DNA from 3 places in the Thauera sp. SWB20 genome. Region 1 is predicted to be linked to each of the others. Evidence: predicted binding sites of a transcription regulator. Region 1 holds the regulator's gene; each other region holds the start of a gene.
What was found. Region 1 encodes sigma-54, which starts transcription at its own class of promoters, with help from an activator protein. Its sites were predicted from a motif close to TGGCACGCTTNCTGCTNA; they were not measured.

Region 1 (6,375 bases):
TAATCAGGCAATCAAACAGGACGCACTTCCATGGACGAAAACAAGGCCAAAGCCCTCTCCGCGGCGCTGTCGCAGATCGAAAAGCAGTTCGGCAAGGGTTCGATCATGCGCATGGGCGACGGCAGCATCGAGCGCGACATCCAGACCGTCTCCACCGGCTCGCTCGGACTCGACATCGCGCTCGGGCTCGGCGGTCTGCCGCGCGGTCGGGTGGTCGAGATCTACGGCCCCGAATCCTCCGGCAAGACCACGCTCACCCTGCAGGTCATCGCCGAGATGCAGAAGCTCGGCGGCACCGCGGCCTTCATCGACGCCGAGCACGCGCTCGACGTCGGCTACGCGGAAAAACTCGGCGTCGACATCGAGGATCTGCTGATCTCGCAGCCCGACACCGGCGAACAGGCGCTCGAGATCGCCGACATGCTGGTGCGCTCGGGCGGCGTGGACATCGTGGTCATCGACTCGGTCGCCGCGCTCACCCCCAAGGCCGAGATCGAGGGCGAGATGGGCGACCAGCTCCCCGGCCTGCAGGCCCGCCTGATGTCGCAGGCACTGCGCAAGCTCACCGCCAACATCAAGCGCACCAATACCCTGGTGATCTTCATCAACCAGATCCGCATGAAGATCGGCGTGATGTTCGGCAGCCCGGAGACCACCACCGGCGGCAACGCGCTCAAGTTCTACGCCTCGGTGCGCATGGACATCCGCCGCACCGGCACGATCAAGAAGGGTGACGAGGTGGTCGGCTCCGAGACCCGCGTCAAGGTGGTCAAGAACAAGGTCTCGCCACCGTTCAAGGAAGCCCACTTCGACATCCTTTACGGCGAGGGCATCTCGCGCGAAGGCGAGATCATCGACCTCGGCGTCGAGCACAAGATCGTCGACAAGTCGGGCGCCTGGTACGCCTACAAGGGCGACAAGATCGGCCAGGGCAAGGACAACTCGCGCGAGTTCCTGCGCGCCAACCCGGTGCTGGCCCGCGAGATCGAGAACAAGGTGCGGGTCGCGGTCGGCCTGCCCGAGCTGCCGCCCGCCGCCGCGTCCGCCCCGGCGCCGGCCGAGGCCTGACCCCGTCGGCACCGACATGGGCGAGCCGAGCCTGCGCGAACGTGCGCTCCGCCATCTCGCCCGGCGCGACCACTCGCGCGCCGAACTTGCGCGCAAGCTCGCACCCCATGGCGAGCCGGCCGAGATCGAAGCGGTGCTCGAGCGCATGCGCGAGCTCGGCCTGCAGTCCGACGAGCGCTACGCCGAGGCCTTCGTGCGCGGCAAGGCGGCGCGCTTCGGCACCGCACGATTGCGCAACGAGCTCGTGCGGCGAGGCATCGACCGTGACCGGATCGACGAGGCGCTCGCCGACGAGTGCGTAGAATCCGAGATCGAGCGGGCGCGCGCGGTGCTGCACGGCCGCTTCGCCACCCCACCCGCCGACGCACGCGAATGGGCGCGCCAGGCGCGCTTCCTGCAAACCCGGGGCTTCGCCCCCGAGCTGATCCGCAAGCTGCTGAAAGAGCCCTACGATGAGTCTGCTTAAGGTCGCCGGCCTGCAAAAGCGCTACAAGGCGCGCACCGTGGTGCATGACGTCGGCTTCGAGGTCGGCTCGGGCGAGGTCGTCGGCCTGCTCGGTCCCAACGGCGCCGGCAAGACCACCTGCTTCTACATGATTGTGGGTCTAGTGCGCGCCGACGGCGGCCAGATCGCCCTCGACGGCACCGACCTCACCCACCTGCCGATCCACGCCCGCGCGCGCTTGGGCCTGTCCTACCTGCCGCAGGAGATGAGCGTGTTCCGCAAGCTCAGCGTGGCCGAGAATATCCGCGCCGTGCTCGAACTCCAGGGGCTTGAACGCCGCCAGATCGAGGAGCGGCTCGAGGAACTGCTGATGGAACTGGGCATCCATCACCTGCGCGACAACACCGCGATCTCGCTCTCGGGCGGGGAGCGCCGGCGCTGCGAGATCGCCCGCGCGCTCGCCACCGACCCGCGCCTGATCCTGCTCGACGAGCCCTTCGCCGGGGTCGATCCGATCGCGGTCATCGACATCCAGAAGATCATCCGCTTCCTCAAGGAGCGCGGCATCGGCGTGCTGATCACCGACCACAACGTGCGCGAGACCTTGGGCATCTGCGACCGCGCCTACATCATCAGCGAAGGTCGCGTGCTGGCGAGCGGAGAACCTACCGAGATCATCGAGAACGAGCGCGTGCGCCAGGTCTACCTCGGCGAGCACTTCCGCCTGTGAGCCCGCCCTCCTGCCGACCGCGATGAAACCCAGCCTCCAGCTCAAGCTCTCCCAGCACCTCACGCTGACGCCCCAGCTGCAGCAGTCGATCAAGCTGCTGCAGCTGTCTACGATCGAGCTGAACCAGGAGATCGAGCGCGTGCTGCTCGAGAATCCCATGCTCGAGCGCGAGGATGGCGACGGCGGCGTCGACTACGCCCCCGCGCCGCCGCCGGGCAACGCGCCCGAGCGCGAAGCCGCGCCGGAACCCGCCGCCGAACCGGCGGGCGAGTCGATCACGCACGAGGGCGGCGAAGGCAGCAGCGAGGACGAGGGCATCGACTGGTCCAACGTGGGTCAGGGCGCGTCCAGCCGCAGCGAGGACGACGAGGACGGCGACTACCAGGACATCCAGGCCGCCGGCGTGTCGCTGCGCGAACACCTCGACCAGCAGGTCGCCCTCTCGCCCCTGTCCGACCGCGACCGCGCGCTGGTGCGCTTCCTGATCGAGGCACTCGACGACGACGGCTACCTGCACCAGCCGCTGGAAGATCTCCTCGAGCTGTTGCCGCAGGACGCCGAGGTCGATCTCGACGAGCTCGCCATCGCCCTGCGCCACGTGCAGAGCCTCGAGCCGGCCGGGATCGGCGCGCGCAGCCCGCAGGAATGTCTGGCCCTGCAGCTCCAGGCCTTGCCCGAGTGCCCGATACGCCCTCTCGCTCTCGAGATCGTGACCAGCCACCTCGAACTGCTCGCGGAGCGCAACTTCGCCCGTATCCGCAAGCTCACCGGCTGTGACGACGAGGGTCTGCGCGAAGCGCAGGCCCTGATCTGCAGCCTCGACCCCCACCCCGGCTCGCGCTACTCCACCGCCGAGACGCGCTACGTGCTGCCCGACGTCGTCGTGCGCAAGCTGCGCGGCCAATGGACCGTGAGCCTGAACCAGGAAGCGATGCCCCGCCTGCGCATCAACCGCCTGTACGCCAGTCTGCTCCAGCAGAACCGCGCACAGGGCGGCGGCCTCGGCGGGCAGCTGCAGGAGGCGCGCTGGCTGATCAAGAACGTCCAGCAGCGCTTCGACACCATCCTGCGCGTGTCCCAGGCCATCGTTGACCAGCAACGGCAGTTCTTCGATCATGGGGACGTGGCGATGCGGCCACTCACCCTAAGGGAGATCGCAGACCAGCTCGAGCTGCACGAATCCACCGTCTCGCGCGTCACCACGCAGAAGTACATGGCGACGCCGCGCGGAGTCTTCGAGCTCAAGTATTTTTTCGGCAGTCATGTCGCGACCGACACCGGCGGTGCGGCTTCCTCCACGGCGATTCGTGCGCTGATTCGCCAGCTGGTGGACGCGGAGGACAGCAAGAAGCCGCTGTCCGACGCCAAGATCGCCGAAATTCTCGGCCAACAGGGAATCGTCGTGGCGAGGCGCACGATCGCCAAGTACCGCGAGTCCCTCAACATCCCGCCGGTCAGCCTGCGCAAATCCCTCTGACAACAACAGGAGTCATCCATGAATCTGAACATCACCGGGCGCCACGTCGAAGTCACCCCCGCCATCCGCGAATACGTGACCTCCAAGCTCGATCGCGTCATCCGCCATTTCGACAACGTCACCAGCGTCACCGTCATCCTGTCGGTCGAAAAGCTCAAGCAGAAAGCCGAGGTGACGCTGCACGTGCGCGGCAAGGACCTCTTCGTCGAAGCGGACGACGCCGACCTCTACGCGGCGATCGACGCGATGACCGACAAGCTCGACCGTCAGGTTCAGAAGTACAAGCAGAAGCAGTCCGACCATAACCACGAGTCGCTCAAGCACCAGGTCCCCGAGGCCTGAGGACCGGCTTGAAGCTCCCCGTCCGGGGTGTGGTTATAATGCGCGCGTTTTCACGAAGCGCGGCCGCACACGCCCCGGACCGGATTCCCGCCCCCCTGGCGGCAGCTGACGGAAGAGTGCGCGAGCCCACCTGCGAATGAGCCTGATATCCCAACTCCTGCCGCTTTCCAACGTGGTGATCGATCTCGACGCGAGCAGCAAGAAGCGCGTCTTCGAACAGGCCGGCCTGCTGTTCGAGAACAACCAGGGCATCGCCCGCAGCACCGTGTTCGACAGCCTGTTCACCCGCGAACGCCTCGGCTCGACCGGACTGGGCCAGGGCATCGCCATCCCGCACGGCCGCATCAAGGGGCTCAAGGACGCCGCCGGCGCTTTTCTGCGCCTGGCCACCCCGGTGCAGTTCGATGCTCCCGACGGCCGTCCGGTGGACATGCTGTTCGTGCTGCTCGTGCCCGAACAGGCCAACGAAACCCATCTGCAGCTGCTGTCCGAGCTCGCGCAGATGTTCAGCGACCGCGAGTTCCGCGAGACCCTGCACGGCGCGACGGATGCCGCACAGATCCACCGCCTGTTCGTGAATTGGGGTGCCGATGCGGCAAACCAGCCTGACCCGGCTGTATGAGGCGCACCGCGAAAGCCTGAGCCTCGTCCACGTCAGCGGACCGATCGGTGCCCGTCTGTCGGTCGCCGAAGAGCGCATCTGGCCGGCCGACCTCGTCGGCCACCTCAACCTGATCCACCCCACCCGGCTACAGGTGCTCGGCGCCGCAGAGCTCGCGTGGGCGCAACGCCAGGCGAACGAGAAGGTCGCCCACCACCTCAACGAGATCCTCTCGGCGCACCCCCCCGCGATCATCGTCGCCGACGGCTGCGAGATCCCCAACATCCTCCACGGCATCTGCGAGGCGCACGACGTCGCGCTGTTCACCGCGCGCCACCCCTCGGCGAGCGTGATCGACCAGCTCCGCCTCTACCTGTCGCGCGAGCTCGCCGAGAAGGTCTCGCTGCACGGCGTGTTCATGGACGTGCTCGGGCTCGGCGTGATGATCACCGGCGATTCCGGCGCGGGCAAATCCGAGCTCGGCCTCGAGCTGATCTCGCGCGGCCACGGCCTCGTCGCCGACGACGTGGTCGAGCTGTCGCGCATCGCGCCCACGGTGCTCGAGGGCCGCTGCCCCGAGATGCTGCAGGATTTCATCGAAGTGCGCGGCCTCGGCCTGATCAACATCCGCACCATCTTCGGCGAGACCGCGTGCCGGCGGAAGATGCGCCTGCGCCTGATCTGCCACCTCGACCGCCGCCAACCCGGTCCCGACGACCCCTGCCGGCTGCCGCTGCAGCAGGAGACGCAGGACATCCTCGGCGTGAAGGTCGCCCGCGTCGTGCTGCCGGTGGCCGCGGGACGCAACCTCGCGGTGCTGCTCGAGGCCGCAGTGCGCTCGACCATCCTCAAGCTGCGCGGCATCGACTCCACCCAGGAATTCATCGACCGCCAGGCGCGCGCGCTGCACGCCGAAGAGGCCTACCGCGCCGACTGAGCCACCCGCACTTGCGGCACGGCGCCGCCGGCTGTTACGCTCGATCGCTTTGCAGCAGCCTACTGGCCGGCCATGAGCTCCACTCCCGATTACCTGGAACGCATCCTCAACGCGCAGGTGTACGACGTCGCCGTCGAGACACCGCTCGACCTCGCCACCAACCTGTCGGCGCGCACGCACAACCGCATCTACTTCAAGCGCGAGGACATGCAGCCGGTGTTCAGCTTCAAGATCCGCGGCGCCTACAACAAGATGGCGAACCTGTCGCCGCAGGCCTTGAAGCGCGGCGTGATCTGCGCCTCGGCGGGCAACCACGCCCAGGGCGTGGCGCTGTCGGCGGCCAGACTGGGCGTGCGCGCGGTGATCGTGATGCCGAGCACCACGCCGCAGATCAAGATCGACGCGGTCAAGGCGCGCGGCGGCGAGGTCGTGCTCGCAGGCGAATCCTATTCCGACGCCTACACGCACGCGCTCGAGCTCGAGAAGAGCGAGAAACTCACCTTCGTCCACCCCTTCGACGACCCCGACGTGATCGCAGGCCAGGGCACGGTGGGCCTGGAGATCCTGCGCGCGCACCCGAAGCCGATCCACGCGGTGTTCTGCTGTGTCGGCGGCGGCGGGCTGATCGCCGGCGTGGCGGCCTACATCAAGCGCCTGCGCCCGGAGACGAAGATCATCGGCGTCGAGGCGGTGGACGCCGACGCGATGACGCGCTCGCTCGCCGCGGGCAAGCGCATCGCGCTCGAGCAGGTCGGCATCTTCGCCGACGGCGCCG
Region 2 (6,375 bases), on a different contig from region 1:
ATAGAGGAATTCGCGGAATTTCTCGGCGCGTACTGCGCGGAATCCGGAGGTCAGGTCTTCCACCTTGTGGCCCGTCATGTAGCTCGCGAGCCGGTTGTAGAAGCGGTTTGCGAGGCCACGGCCGAGGCTCGCCTGGGAGCCTGCCTGGCGTGCGCCGACGACCATGTCGTAGCCTTTGTCGAGGCGCGCCAGCAAGGCCGGGATGTCGGCAGGGTCGTGCTGGCCGTCGGCGTCCATGAAGACGATCACGTCGCCACTCGCCGCGCGTGCGCCGGTCTTGATGGCGGCGCCGTTGCCCTTTGAATACGGCTGGCGGATCACGCGCGCCCCCGACTTCGTGGCGGCTTCGCCGGTCGCATCGGTCGAACCGTCATCGACGACGATGACCTCGACTTCGGGAAGCTGCGCCCGAATCTGCATCACGACATTGCCGATGGGAGTCGACTCGTTGCGTGCGGGAAGTACGACCGTAACCCGTGTTTTCATGGTGTCGAGACGGTCTTTGTGTCACCTGTGCGTTGCGGATGATTGCCTGCCGCACCGAGTATGGCCTGCATCGATTCATCGCACTGCTTGCGCGCCGTGTGCGCGAGCACCGGATGCTTCGGGAGGTCTCGGCACAGTTGTTCGCGGTGGAAGGCCTTGGCGTCCTCGATCGCGTGCCGCTCGAGCAGTCGACGGATGATCGCATGGCCGAGCGTGCGGTCCCGGTCTGCCGCCCAAGCCTCCTTCAAGTGCTCCAGTGCGGTGTCCGCGTCACCTCTGGCCATCGCGATCCTTTGCAGGTTGATGTGGACCGCCTTGCGGCTGAGCGCGCCGAGCCCCGCAGTCTGCTGGCGCAGGAGGCTTCTGTTGAGCGCTTCGAGTTGATCGTAGCCGAGAAGCGTGCATTTTCCCTCTTCGACTGCGTTGTGCATTGCATTGAGCGCCGATACGGCCCCTCCGACGTTGCGCGCGTCGATTGCAAGCCGTTCCGCCTGGTTGAAATAGTCCCGCGTACGTTGCTCGTCACCCGCTGCGCAGGCGAGGAGCGCGGCCTGGGTGACCGAGGCGAGGCACTCGGGACAGTCGTCCACCTGGATCCGCATGATCTGGTAGGCCTCGTCGAGGCGCCCCTGTTCGAGGTAGAGGAGTGCAAGGTGCTCAGCCGCCCGTGGAGACTTGTAGGCGTGGACGAACCAGGTTTCTGCGGCGTCGAGCTTGTCGCCCCAGAGGCTGGTCACATGGAACAGGATCGCCGCCAAGGTTGCGAGATAGGCGGCGAAGCCCGCGATGGCGAGCCGGCGGTACGGAAGGGGCGTACGCCCCACCGCCCAGGCGAGTGCAAAGCAAGGTCCGAACAGGGCCAGATAATTGCGATGCTCGAAATACAGCTCCAACCCGATGACGCTGGATTCGAGCAGGTGGGCTGCGAGAAACCACAGGACGGCGAAGGCCGCGACCGGATGGCGGCGGCGGAAGCGGATAGCGAGCACCGTGAGCGTCGGCCACAGGATGGCGGCGAAGAGGGCGTCTGGTTGTTCAGCGAGCGAGCTGACCTTGGGGTAGCCGTCATGAAATGGGTGCAGACCGTAGGGCCGGGGCGCGAAGGCTTCGCGCAGGTATTCGAGCAGGATCAGCGGCTGGGTCTGGATGCGCTCGAGCAGGTTGAATTCGCGCCCCCCGAACACGCCGCCGGAGCGGAATGCGCTGTACGCGAGGTAGGCCAGGATGATCGCGAGAGTCCCGCCGCCCGCGACGGTGCGCAGTAAGCGAAGGCAGCCCGGCGATGTGCGGTCGGCGAGCAGCGTCGCCTGGATCACGAGCGCGAAAACGGGCAGCAGGATGCCGTTTTCCTTGGTGAACATCGCGAGCAGGGTGAATCCCACGAGGCCGAGTGCCTGCAGGGCGACGCCGAGTGCAGGACGCCGGTTCTCGATCGCGATGCCCCGTAAATGGATCAACAGGCCCGCGAGCACGAAGAAGGCCGACAGCGTCGCCATGCGCTGCACAGCGATCAGCGAGGACGACACCTGCAGTGGCATCAGCATCCACAGTGCTGCGGCGCCGACCGCAGTCCAGGCGGGGGCGCTGCCTGAGACGTCCCGTAGGCTGAGCATCCGATGGACGAGCAGGGCGACCAGCGTTCCGTTGACGAGGTGCAGCAGTACGTTGAAAAGGAGGATGTTCTCGATGTCTCCGGGCCAGTCCTCGACATGTACAAGGAAGCTGAGCATGGCGAGCGGACGGCCAAGCGGACCGGAGATCTCGGAGGATAGGTAGTAGAGCGCGGAGTCGAGGTCGACGACGCTGGCGAGGCCGGAGAGCGGGCGAATGTCGTCGTAGTAGAGGGCGCCCGTCAGGCCGGGGATGTATAGAAGGCAGGTTACCAAGAGCGACAGCGCAAGACCGACGCAGGCCGCGGCGTGGGCGGGTATTTGCGTGGCTCGGGGCATCATTTTGTTTGAGGTTGAAGGGCGATCAAAAAGCTGAGGGGACCGACATCCGGTCCCCTCATGTCAAGCCAGTTGCACTCTGTCAGCCGCCGCAGGTCTTCGGCAAATACTTGGTGGCAGCGGTTGAGCCGCAACTCCACGCACCGGTTGAGGCGGTCCGCGTCCAAGTGATCGTGGCGGATCCAATTTGCGTAGGAGCGTTCTTGAACGCGCAGACGATCGTGGAGGCCGTGACTGTGATGGTGCAGTTACCAGTGGAGCTCTGGAGGCCGATGTCGCCGACCGCAGAGACTGAGCCTCCGTTGTTCAGTCTTTCCTCGAAAGCTGTCTTGCCTGCCGAGATTTCCGCGAGACCCGCAGTAACCTTCGCCTTCGCCTGATAATCCGAATACGCCGGCAGCGCCACCGCAGCCAGGATGCCGATGATCGCCACGACGATCATCAGTTCGATCAGCGTGAAGCCTTGTTGCATCTTGTTCATTTGAGTTCTCCTTGATGGGAAACCACGGAAAATCCGCTTACCTACCCATCAGCAAGCCCCGTGCCAGCTTCGAAGCCCCGGGTTTTCGTGACGGAGTGCCGCCGGCTTGACACGATTCCACGGCCAAAAGTGACAGCTGCCCCGGAGCGGGTGGTCAACATGTGACAAAGGGGAGTGCTTGCCGGGGCGCGGGGCATGGGTGAGAAACCCGGGGTCTTTCATTTGCTCATCCCACCCGTCGATCCGGTGCCCCCGCTGGCCCCCGATCCGCCTAGCCCGCCGGCGGCTGGGTGTCGCGCAGGCTGCTGCGGGCGAACATGCGCTCGGCGAAGGGCACCAGGCCGGGGTGGCGGCTGCGCCAGTCGACATCGGGGAAGCGCAGGTCGAGGTAGCCGAGCGCGACCGCGACCGCGATGTCGCCAAGCTGCATCGGGCCGCCGTTGAAGGCGTGGCGGCCGTCGAGGCGGCGCTCGAGCTCGGCGAGGCCGCGGTCGATCTTGTCCTTCTGGCGGGCGATCTCGCGTTCGCTGCGCTCGCCGTCGGGGCGGCGCGATTCGAGCAGGGCGGCGACCGCCGCGTCGGTGACGCCGTCGGCGAGCGCCTCGGTCTGGCGCACGCGCACGGCGTCGAGCCCGGCGGGCGGGAGCAGCGCGGGCGGGGCGCCGAGGGTCTCGAGGTAGCCGGCGATGACCGGCGAGTCGAAGAAGGTCTCGCCTTCGTCGGTGATCAGCACCGGCACCTTGCCGAGCGGGTTGAGCTCGGGGATGCGGGTGTTCGCTTCCCAGGGCGAGTCGACCACGAGCTCGAAGGGCAGCGCCTTCTCGGCGAGGATGACGCGGATCTTGCGCGCGTAGGGGCTGGTCAGCGAGGCGAGCAGTTTCATGATGGCGGGTCTCCGGTGATGGCCGACCCAGCGTACGCCGCAGGCGGGCGGGGGGAAATCAGGGAAACCGGAAGGATCGCGGCCCGCGTCGCGAGAAGGCCGGCGGGGCGCGGAGGCGGGCGCGGCGCGGATTCGGGGGAGGCGCGGAGTCCGGTGCTGGAATCGCGACTTGCGTCGCTCCTACGGCAATTCTGTAAGCGCCTGGGTTTCGTAGGAGCGACGCAAGTCGCGATTGCCGGCGGCAGTGTTCAGGCGTGCGCGACGTTGCGCGCGATGAGCTCGCGGATCAGGTGCAGCTTGCCGTGGAAGAAGTGGTCGGCGCCGGGGATCACGATGATCGGCTGTTCCTGCGGCCGCGCCCAGTCGAGCACGTTGGCGAGCGCGACGGTGTCGTCGTTCTCGCCGTGGATGACCAGCGCGGGGATGTTCGTCGGCAGCGCCGGGGTGTCGTAGCTGCGGCCGCTGCCGGTGGTCTCGCCCGCGGCCATGCCCACGAGCACGAGCTGGCGCGGCGGCGCGATGCCCTCGGCCAGGCGTTTGGCGACGCGCACCTGTACGTAGCCGCCGAAGGAGAAGCCGCCGAGCGCCAGCGGCAGCGCGCCCCAGCGCGACTCCGCCCAGCTGATCACCGAGAGCATGTCCTCGGTCTCGCCTTCGCCGTGGTCGTGCGTGCCCTCGCTCTGGCCCACGCCGCGGAAGTTGGGGCGGATCACCGCGTAGCCGAGATCGCGGAAGGCGCGCGCGAGCGTGTGCGCGACCTTGTTGGTGTTGGCGCCGCCGAAGAGCGGGTGGGGATGGCACACGAGCGCGATGCCCTTGACCGTGGCGGGGGCGTCGATCAGCGCCTCGATGTTGCCGGCGGGGCCGCGCAGCAGGGCGGACTCGGTGGGCAGCGGGCGGCTCATGCGGCGTCCTCGGGCAGGCGCAGGCGCTGGACCACGCGGCCCTGCATCAGGTGCGAGTCGATGATCTCGTCGATGTCTTCCTTGTCGACGTAGGTGTACCAGACGTTGTCGGGGTAGACGACGATCACCGGACCGTCGTCGCAGCGGCCGAGGCAGCCCGCCTTGTTCACGCGTACGCTGCCCTTGCCCTTGAGGCCGAGCGCGGCGGTGCGTTCCTTGGCGTAGGTCTGCAGCTCGCTCGCCTTGTGGTCGTTGCAACAGGACTCGCCCGGCTGGCGCTGGTTGCAGCAGAAGAAGACGTGGTGTTTGAAGTAGCTCATGGTGGCTCTCTGGGTATCGGGTCGAACGCCGTGCCGGCGCCGATCCGCGGGAACGTCGCGAGATTATAGGCGGCGCTTGCCGCGTGTGCGGCTTGCGGCGGGGTTGTGGCCGCGGGACCTGGCCGCGGGGCCTGGCTGCGGCCGCCGCCCCGATGCCTAGCGGCGGGCTCGGCGGCGCGGAGCCGGCTGCGCGCTCGCGGGGGCGGCCGCGAGGTGCTCGCCCCGCCAGAGCCCGAGCGCCGACAGGTAGGCCAGCGCGGCGTAGGGCCACAGGCTGTCGACGAGCCCGGTGAGTCCGTGGAAGCTGAACACGTTGCTGAACCCGGCCAGGCGCCGGTCGAAGGGCAGGTAGGGGTTCTCCGGGATCAGGTTCACCAGCGCGGTGGCGAGCAGCAGGCTGGTGCCGGCGATCGCGTGCTGGGCCAGGCGCGGCAGCAGCAGCGCGGGCAGCAGCAGCGCGCCGCCGATCACCAGGCCGCGCTCGGCGCCCGGGGTGAGCCAGGCGAGCGGCGCCCCCGGCTCGAAGAAGATCCACGTCGCCAGCGACTTCGCGCCGATGCCGAGGGCGATCACCGCCAACACCGGCAGCGGGCTGGCCCCGCGCGTCATGCAGCGCACGAACAGTCCGATCGCGAGCAGCCCGCTTGCGGTGAGCGCGGTGTCGAAGGCGATGAAGCGCTCGGGGCGGAAGGGCAGCGGCGCAGGGATGCCGAGCAGGCTGCGCAGGTCGCCGCTGGCGAAGACGAGGTCGGTGGCGCCGAGCTGGCCGAGCAGCCACAGCCCGATCAGCACCAGTCCGGCCTCGCCGCTGCGCCCGCCGATCACGCTGCGCGCGCGCCAGCGCTGCAGCCGCCCCTGCGGCCCGAGCAGCGCACCGCCCCAGCGCGCGCCGGCGAGTGCGCCGAGCAGGCCGCCGGCCGCGTTGCCGCCGAGGTCGAGATTGCTCGCCACCCGGCTGGGCAGGTAGTTCTGCAGCGCCTCCAGGCCGAAGCTGAACAGCCCGGCGAGCAGCGCGGCGACGAGCGCCTTGCGCGCGAAGCGCCACTGCGCCGGCAGCGCCGCCGCCAGCAGCAGCCCGAGCGGCAGGTAGCCGAGGATGTTGAAGAGGAGATCTTCGAGGATGAAGTACTTCGGCCATGGCGCCCACAGCCAGTCGAACGCCGGCAAGCCGCTGTCGCGCCAGCCGGTCAGCGGATGCAGGCAGGCATAGGCGACCAGCAGCGCATAGGCGAGCGCGAACGCGGGAGCGAGGGAGGAGTGCGACCGTGCGGCCATGCGCCGCATTGTGCCAGCTGGGCCGGATTGCAGCACCCCGGGACGGGGTGTCCATGCGCTCGAGCTCCGGTGCCAC
Region 3 (6,375 bases), on a different contig from region 1:
AGGATCATCGAGCGCGGGCTCGACAGACCCGAGCCCCCGGCCATGAACAGCAGCGCCTCGGGCGCCGACTTGCGCACGAAGAAGCGTCCGTAGGGACCGGACAGGCGCACGCGCTCACCGACCTGAAGCTGCTCGTGGACCCAGGTCGTGCCGCGGCCGCCGGGCACGATGCGGATGTTGAGCTCGACCTCGCGGCCGGTGGACGGCGGGTTGGCGAGCGAGAAGGCGCGGCTGTATTCCCCGCCCTCGAGGAAGAAGTTGATGTACTGGCCGGCCTGGAAATGCATCGGCTCGTCGGTCTCGATGAAGACCGCCTTGATCGTCGGCGTCAGCGCCTCGATCCGCGTCACGGTGCCGGGGAAGTCGCGCACCGGGATCGACTCGGCGTCGGGATCTTCTTCGATCTCGGCCTCGATGGTCACGTCGGACTCGAGGCGGGCGCAACAGGCCAGCGTCTTGCCCTCGTCGCGCTCGAAGTCCATCAGCGCGAAGCTGGAGGCCTCGCCGTGGTCGATCTCGCCGTCGAGCACCTGCACCTTGCAGGTGGCGCACAGGCCGTGGCAGCAGGCGTGGGGCAGCCAGATCCCCGCGCGCAGGGCGGCGTCGAGGATGGTCTGGCCCTCCTCCACCTCGATCGTCTGGCCGATCGGTTCAATCGTCAGTTCGTAGCTCATGGTGCGCTTCCGTTCTTGTGCGTTCTCTGGCGGGGTGCGCGGGGTGCGGCGCGCGCCGCACCCCGTGGGGGGCGATCAGCTGCAGGAGCCCTTGATGCCGGTGAGGCCGGGCGTGCGGAAGCGGATCACGTCCTTGTGCCTGAGCCCGTTCTCGGCCAGCGACTTGTCGAAGTCGGGCGCGAACGGCTTGCCCGACTTGAACCACTCGGCCTTCGCCCAGTCGATCTGTGCGTAGTCGGGGTGGTAGCCGAAGGCGGCCTGCATCGGCCCGGCGACGACGTCGCCGAAGCGCATGGTCGGCGGGAAGGGGAAGGCGAAGGGCGCGCAGAACAGCAGGTGGTCTTCCCAGCCGATGTACAGCAGCTGGGCGCCGTGGAACTTGTCCTGGGTGTCGGCGGCGGGGAAATCGTAGGCCTTGAGGGCGGCAACGCTCATGTCTTGTCTCCTGGTGTCTTGTCGAAGGCCGCGGGCCGGAGCCGGCCCGCGGCACCGCTGGCTCAGATGTTCTTCGTGGCCTGGCCGCGCCACTCGGCGAAGTTCTTCTTGTCCTCGGACACGTCGAAGTCGAGGTTGTCGCGACCGTGCTCGAGCTTGTAGTACTCCAGCACCGCGGCGAGCGGATCGAAGCCCTCCACCGTCGGGTCGGTGCCCTCGGGGAAGCAGTTGCCCTGGTAGATCTGGTGCACCGGCAGCCAGGCCTGGACGTACTTCTCCGGCTCGTGCTCGAAGATCTCCTTGCAGTGGTCGGAGCAGAAGTGGTATTTGTCGCCCTTGTAATCGACCTCGCGGTAGCAGATCTTGGTCGCGTCGCCCGGCTCGGTGAAGATCATCGGGATCTGGCAGGTCTGGCACAGCATGGGCAGCGTCTTGTTGTAGAAACGGTTGCCCTTGGCGGCCTGCTCGCGCCAGAACTCGTAGCGCGGACGGTAGTGCTTGTCGAAGCTCGCCGGATACTTCGCCGCCAGCCACGCCATCTCGTCCTCGTCCGGCATCCAGGTGTGGAAGTTGGCGGCCGCGGCGTAGTTGTAGAAGGTGCTCCAGGCCTGGTGCGACAGGTGATCCTTCTCCAGGGCGATCTGCTCGGCGCATTTGGGCATCTTGATGCCGTAGCGCGCGAGATCCTTGAACAGCGCGCCGCCGTTCTCCTCGAAATACACCTCCCAGGCCTCCTTCCAGCTCATCGTGCGCTTGGGCAGCATGTAGTCCATCATCATCGCGACCAGCGTCAGCACGCGGTAGCCGCGCCAGGTCCACTTGTCGATCCAGCGCTGCACGATCGGAACGTTGGCGGGGTCCTGCTCGAGGATGAACTTGATCACCTCCAGGCCCAGCGTCATGTGGCGCGCCTCGTCGGACTGCGCCGAGAAGCCGAAGGTCATCGTGCCCATGTCGCCGTTGTAGGCCGCGCCCGAGACGAAGGGCACGAACAGCAGGTTGGTGAGCACGTACTCGAACGAGAAGCCGATCGAGACCATGAACTCGAAGGGGCCGGCGGTGATCGCGTCGTCGAAGAAGCTCTTGGGCACCGACAGGAACCACACGCGGTCGTGCGCGTGGTGGAAGTCGTGCATGCCGTTGTAGTACTTGTTGTAGTTCGAGATCGAGTGCACCTGCGTCTGCGCATGGCGGATCTCGTCGAGCGACTGCATCAGGCAGGCGACGCGCGGCCCCGGGCCCGGGAAGGCGCGGCCGGCGTGGGCGAAGCCGCGGTGGGCGACGTACTCGAGCGGGCTGATGCCGCTGATGAAGAGCTTGATGGTGTTGATGTAGCGCGCGTCGGTGACGTTGAGGTGGCCGTTGTTCTGATTGAAGGCGTCGATGATCGCGTACAGCTTGCGCTCCTTCTCGGCCTGGTACTTCCAGTACGCGTCCATGGTCAGGCGGAAGGGGTCTTCCCACTTGTCCCAGTCGTGGATCTTGATCCCCTCGTAGGCGATGTAGGGGTAGATGTCTTCCATCTTCTGGTAGGACGGGGTCCAGTCCAGGCCCCGCGTCATCACGGCATAGCGCTCTTTCAGGCCGAGCTTCTTCTTGGCGACTTGCATGTCCATTTTCGTGTCTCCTCGGGGTCTCAGGATTTCCAGAACAGGGTGATTTCGTCGTCGGTCTGATCGAGGTTGCCCGACATGGTGATCATGTTGACCTGCAGCTCCTGCAGGTCGTAGTCGCGGCCGATGAGCTCCTCGATGGTCTCGCGACGCACGACGAGGCGGCCGTCGGCGTTGATCTTCACCATCGCCGGCTGCTCATCCACGACGGCGCCGGGGTTGTCCTGCAGGATCGCCTCGATGATCGGGCGGGTGTCTTCGTTGGTCTGCAATGCGAGAAATACGGTCGACATTGAATGCTCCGCTCAGAGGGCGACGCCGGCCTTGGCCATGCGCGCGTTGAATTGCTGGACGACTTCGCCGAGGACTTCGTCCGAGCGGTCGCCGAGGGCGATGCGCGCGACCGGCAGCAGCGCTGCGGCCGCGCGATCACGCCACTGGCTCAGCCAGCGCGCCATGACTTCCTTGTTCTCGGGCGACTCGGCCGCGGCGATCTTCACCGTGGCGTCGACCCACTTCCGGGTCTCGGTGAACCAGTCGGTCATGAACTGGGTGAGCATCGCCACCGGCGTGCCCCCCTGGGACGACAGCACGTCGTCGATGATGGTTTCGTACACCAGCGGGTAGAGCAGGCCGTCGAGCGCGACGTTCTGCGCCACGAAGAGCTCCACCGGGTCCTTGATCACGAAGGAATCCTCGACGTAGCGGCGCAGGCCCTGCCAGGCGTCATCGTCCATCCAGGCGCGCTTGGCCTCGTCCAGCGACTCGACGTCGCCGAGCAGCAGGCCGACGCGGGTGAGGTACTGGGCGATACCGAGCTGGTCCATCGCCTGGTAGATGTGCGGCTGCGAGAAGCCCGTGCCGTAGCTGTAGGCACAGACGCTCGCGTTGTTCATGTTCGAGCCCCAGGCCACGTGGCGCAGCGGCAGCAGCAGCTCGAGCACGGTCTTGCGCACCGACTCGGGCAGGGTTGCGGCCAGGCCGCGGTTCTCTACGAAGTCGAAGTTGGCCTCGGCGGTGTCCTGCTGCTTGGCGCGCGCCAGGGTGTAGGCGCCGTAGTAGAACTGACGCGGATCCTTGAAGGCGTACCAGTCGGCCATCTTGATCGCGGTGCGGGAGGCATCGTAGATGTCGTGCTCGGGATCCCAGGTCGGGCGGTAATGGAAGTTCTCCGTCTGCTGCATGTCCAGGGTGCCTTCCTGGTAGCGCGACGCGGGCTTGTCCGCGCCGATGCGGCGGGCGATGTTGTCGAACGTCTGCCGCAGCGGCTTGATGGTGACGGTGCGCAAATCGATCTGCATGGAATCTCCTCCTGTGTACTCGTCTGTCGGCGCTCAGCGGAAGCGCTGGTGGGTGGCTTGATGCAGGTTCCAGTTCCAGCCCCCGGACTCGTCCTCGCCCTTCGACTCCTCCACGCGGGGCTCCAGGAAGACGACGTGGTTCGACTGGCAAAAGGATTCATAGGCCTCGGACGGCAGCAACATCTCCGCGAACAGCTCGGGATCGCCGATGGCGAACTCGAATTCCACGAAACCGTCCGGACGACGCTCGATCAGGCGGACGAACTTCCGGTTCAGGTCCACCGCCGGTTCGCTGTTCTTCATGGCCCACACTCCTTCGGATTGATCAACACGGGCTGGCCGCAGGGGACTACCTAACAAGTTCCGTGCCAATTTCAGAAAAATCCGGCTTATTGCCGGATTTAGCCCCTTTCTCGATATTCGCCCTACCGAAGCAAGGATTTCCGGCTTCATCAAATGATCAAACCCAGTGTCTGGTTGATTATTTGATTCAGTCTATTTATTGCTGCGCAGCATTCGCCCTCGCTTGCGCATCCTCCCGCCCCGGGCGGTGATGGACGCCGGACCCGACGCGCGTGGATGAGCGACAAGATCGGCTGGATGATGAAAGGTCCGCTTGATTCCCGCAGCCCATTCCTTTTTCTCGAGATTTTCCACATAATCGTTGGAATTCCTCGCCACCCGAAGCGCAGCCGCGTGAGGTAACCTGTGCGCTTCGCCCGGCCACCACGACGATCCCGGACACCAACCGCCGCAGAGCGGGAGCGAAACCAGCCTGGAGGAGACCCTTGGCCAGCATCCAATACCCGGAGAACGCCGACCTGCGCAGCCTGCTGCGCTTCGCCGCGGAGGACGGCCTCATCTGGCTCGGCGAGCACCGCATGCTGCTGCTGCACGCCGGCGCGATGGCCGAGCTGCGCAAGGAGCTGATCGAATCGGTCGGCCGCGAGCAGGCGCGCCGCATCCTCACCCGCATGGGCTTCGCCTCGGGCATGCGCGACGCCGAACTCGCACGCAAGACGCGCAGCGCAAGCGGCCTGGCCGACGCTTTCGTGATGGGACCGCAGCTGCACATGCTCGAGGGCTGTGCCCGCGTCGAGCCCGTACGGCTGGAGTTCGGCGGTGCGGACAACGGCTTCTACGCCGAATTCCTGTGGGAGAACGCCTGGGAGGCAGAAGCGCACGTGCAGGCCTTCGGCGAGTCCGCCGAGCCGGTGTGCTGGATGATGATCAGCTACGCTTCCGGCTACACCAGCGCCTTCACCGGACGCTTCATCCTCTTCCGCGAGACCGAATGCGCCGCGACCGGGCACGAGCACTGCCGCATCGTCGGCCGGCCGGCCGAGGACTGGCCGGACGCGGACACCCTCCTGCCCTACTTCCAGGCCGACTCGATCGTCGGCCGCCTGCTCGAGCTGCGTGAGGAGATCGAGGCCATGCGCCGCACGATCTCCTGTCCGCGCCGCACCCCCGACCTCATCGGCAGCTCCGCCGCCTTCCTGCACGCCTACGACCTCATCGGTCGCGCCGCGTCCACGAACGTGTCGGTGTTGCTGCTCGGCGAGACCGGCGTCGGCAAGGAGCGCTTCGCCCGTACCCTGCACGAGATGAGCGCGCGCAAGGACGAGGCCTTCGTCGCGGTCAACTGCGCCGCGCTGCCCGACGAGCTGATCGAATCCGAGCTCTTCGGCGTCGAACGCGGCGCCTTCACCGGCGCGCACACCTCGCGCGCGGGCAAGTTCGAACGCGCGCATGGCGGCACCCTCTTCCTCGACGAGGTCGGCGAGCTGCCGCTGCCCGCGCAGGCCAAATTGCTGCGCGCGCTGCAGGAAGGCGAGATCGAGCGCCTCGGCGACGAGCGCACGCGCAAGGTCAACGTCCGCCTCGTCGCCGCGACCAACGTCGACCTGCAGAAGGCGGTCAATGCCGGCACTTTCCGGCGCGACCTGTACTACCGCCTCAACGTCTATCCGGTCACCATCCCGCCGCTGCGCGAGCGCACCGGCGACATTCCCGCACTGGTCGAGGCCATGGTGCGCCGCTTCGAAACCCTGCACGGCAAGCGCATCGCCGGCCTCAGCGACAAGGCGATGCACGCACTCAAGCTGCACGCCTGGCCGGGCAACGTGCGCGAGCTCGAGAACGTGCTCGAGCGCGGCGTGATCCTCGCGCCCCAGAACGGCCAGATCGAGGTCGAGCACCTCTTCATCGGCACGCTCGACGAGCACGCCCGCGAGCACTCGCTCAGCGCCCAGGGCGGGCTCGAAACCGCGCGACGCGCGCAGCAGGATCTCGCCGCGGCGGTACTCGACTCGGGGATGTCGCTCGACGCCTTCGAGCAGCGCCTGCTGC

Region 2: a site for sigma-54 is predicted at 2,965-2,982, ahead of PO78_RS14655 (pilin). Genes of this name have one in related genera too.
Region 3: a site for sigma-54 is predicted at 4,377-4,394, ahead of PO78_RS21200 (phenol hydroxylase subunit). Genes of this name have one in related genera too.

The regions. Positions count from the first base shown of each region.
Region 1 is NZ_JTDM01000019.1:102,206-108,580, reverse strand. Features, by position in the region: gene recA (recombinase RecA) at 31-1,068, shown strand; gene recX (recombination regulator RecX) at 1,085-1,534, shown strand; gene lptB (LPS export ABC transporter ATP-binding protein) at 1,521-2,243, shown strand; gene PO78_RS12320 (RNA polymerase factor sigma-54) at 2,266-3,720, shown strand; gene hpf (ribosome hibernation-promoting factor, HPF/YfiA family) at 3,739-4,062, shown strand; gene ptsN (PTS IIA-like nitrogen regulatory protein PtsN) at 4,199-4,684, shown strand; gene hprK (HPr(Ser) kinase/phosphatase) at 4,653-5,600, shown strand; gene ilvA (threonine ammonia-lyase, biosynthetic) at 5,673-6,375, shown strand, end outside.
Region 2 is NZ_JTDM01000020.1:136,523-142,897, forward strand. Features, by position in the region: gene PO78_RS14645 (glycosyltransferase family 2 protein) at 1-486, opposite strand, end outside; gene PO78_RS14650 (hypothetical protein) at 483-2,438, opposite strand; gene PO78_RS14655 (pilin) at 2,518-2,916, opposite strand; gene PO78_RS14660 (glutathione S-transferase) at 3,188-3,799, opposite strand; gene PO78_RS14665 (alpha/beta hydrolase) at 4,048-4,704, opposite strand; gene PO78_RS14670 ((2Fe-2S) ferredoxin domain-containing protein) at 4,701-5,024, opposite strand; gene PO78_RS14675 (VanZ family protein) at 5,181-6,299, opposite strand.
Region 3 is NZ_JTDM01000021.1:844,390-850,764, forward strand. Features, by position in the region: gene PO78_RS21175 (NADH:ubiquinone reductase (Na(+)-transporting) subunit F) at 1-674, opposite strand, end outside; gene PO78_RS21180 (phenol hydroxylase subunit P4) at 750-1,109, opposite strand; gene PO78_RS21185 (aromatic/alkene/methane monooxygenase hydroxylase/oxygenase subunit alpha) at 1,172-2,725, opposite strand; gene PO78_RS21190 (MmoB/DmpM family protein) at 2,746-3,015, opposite strand; gene PO78_RS21195 (aromatic/alkene monooxygenase hydroxylase subunit beta) at 3,028-4,023, opposite strand; gene PO78_RS21200 (phenol hydroxylase subunit) at 4,057-4,326, opposite strand; gene PO78_RS21205 (sigma-54-dependent Fis family transcriptional regulator) at 4,812-6,375, shown strand, end outside.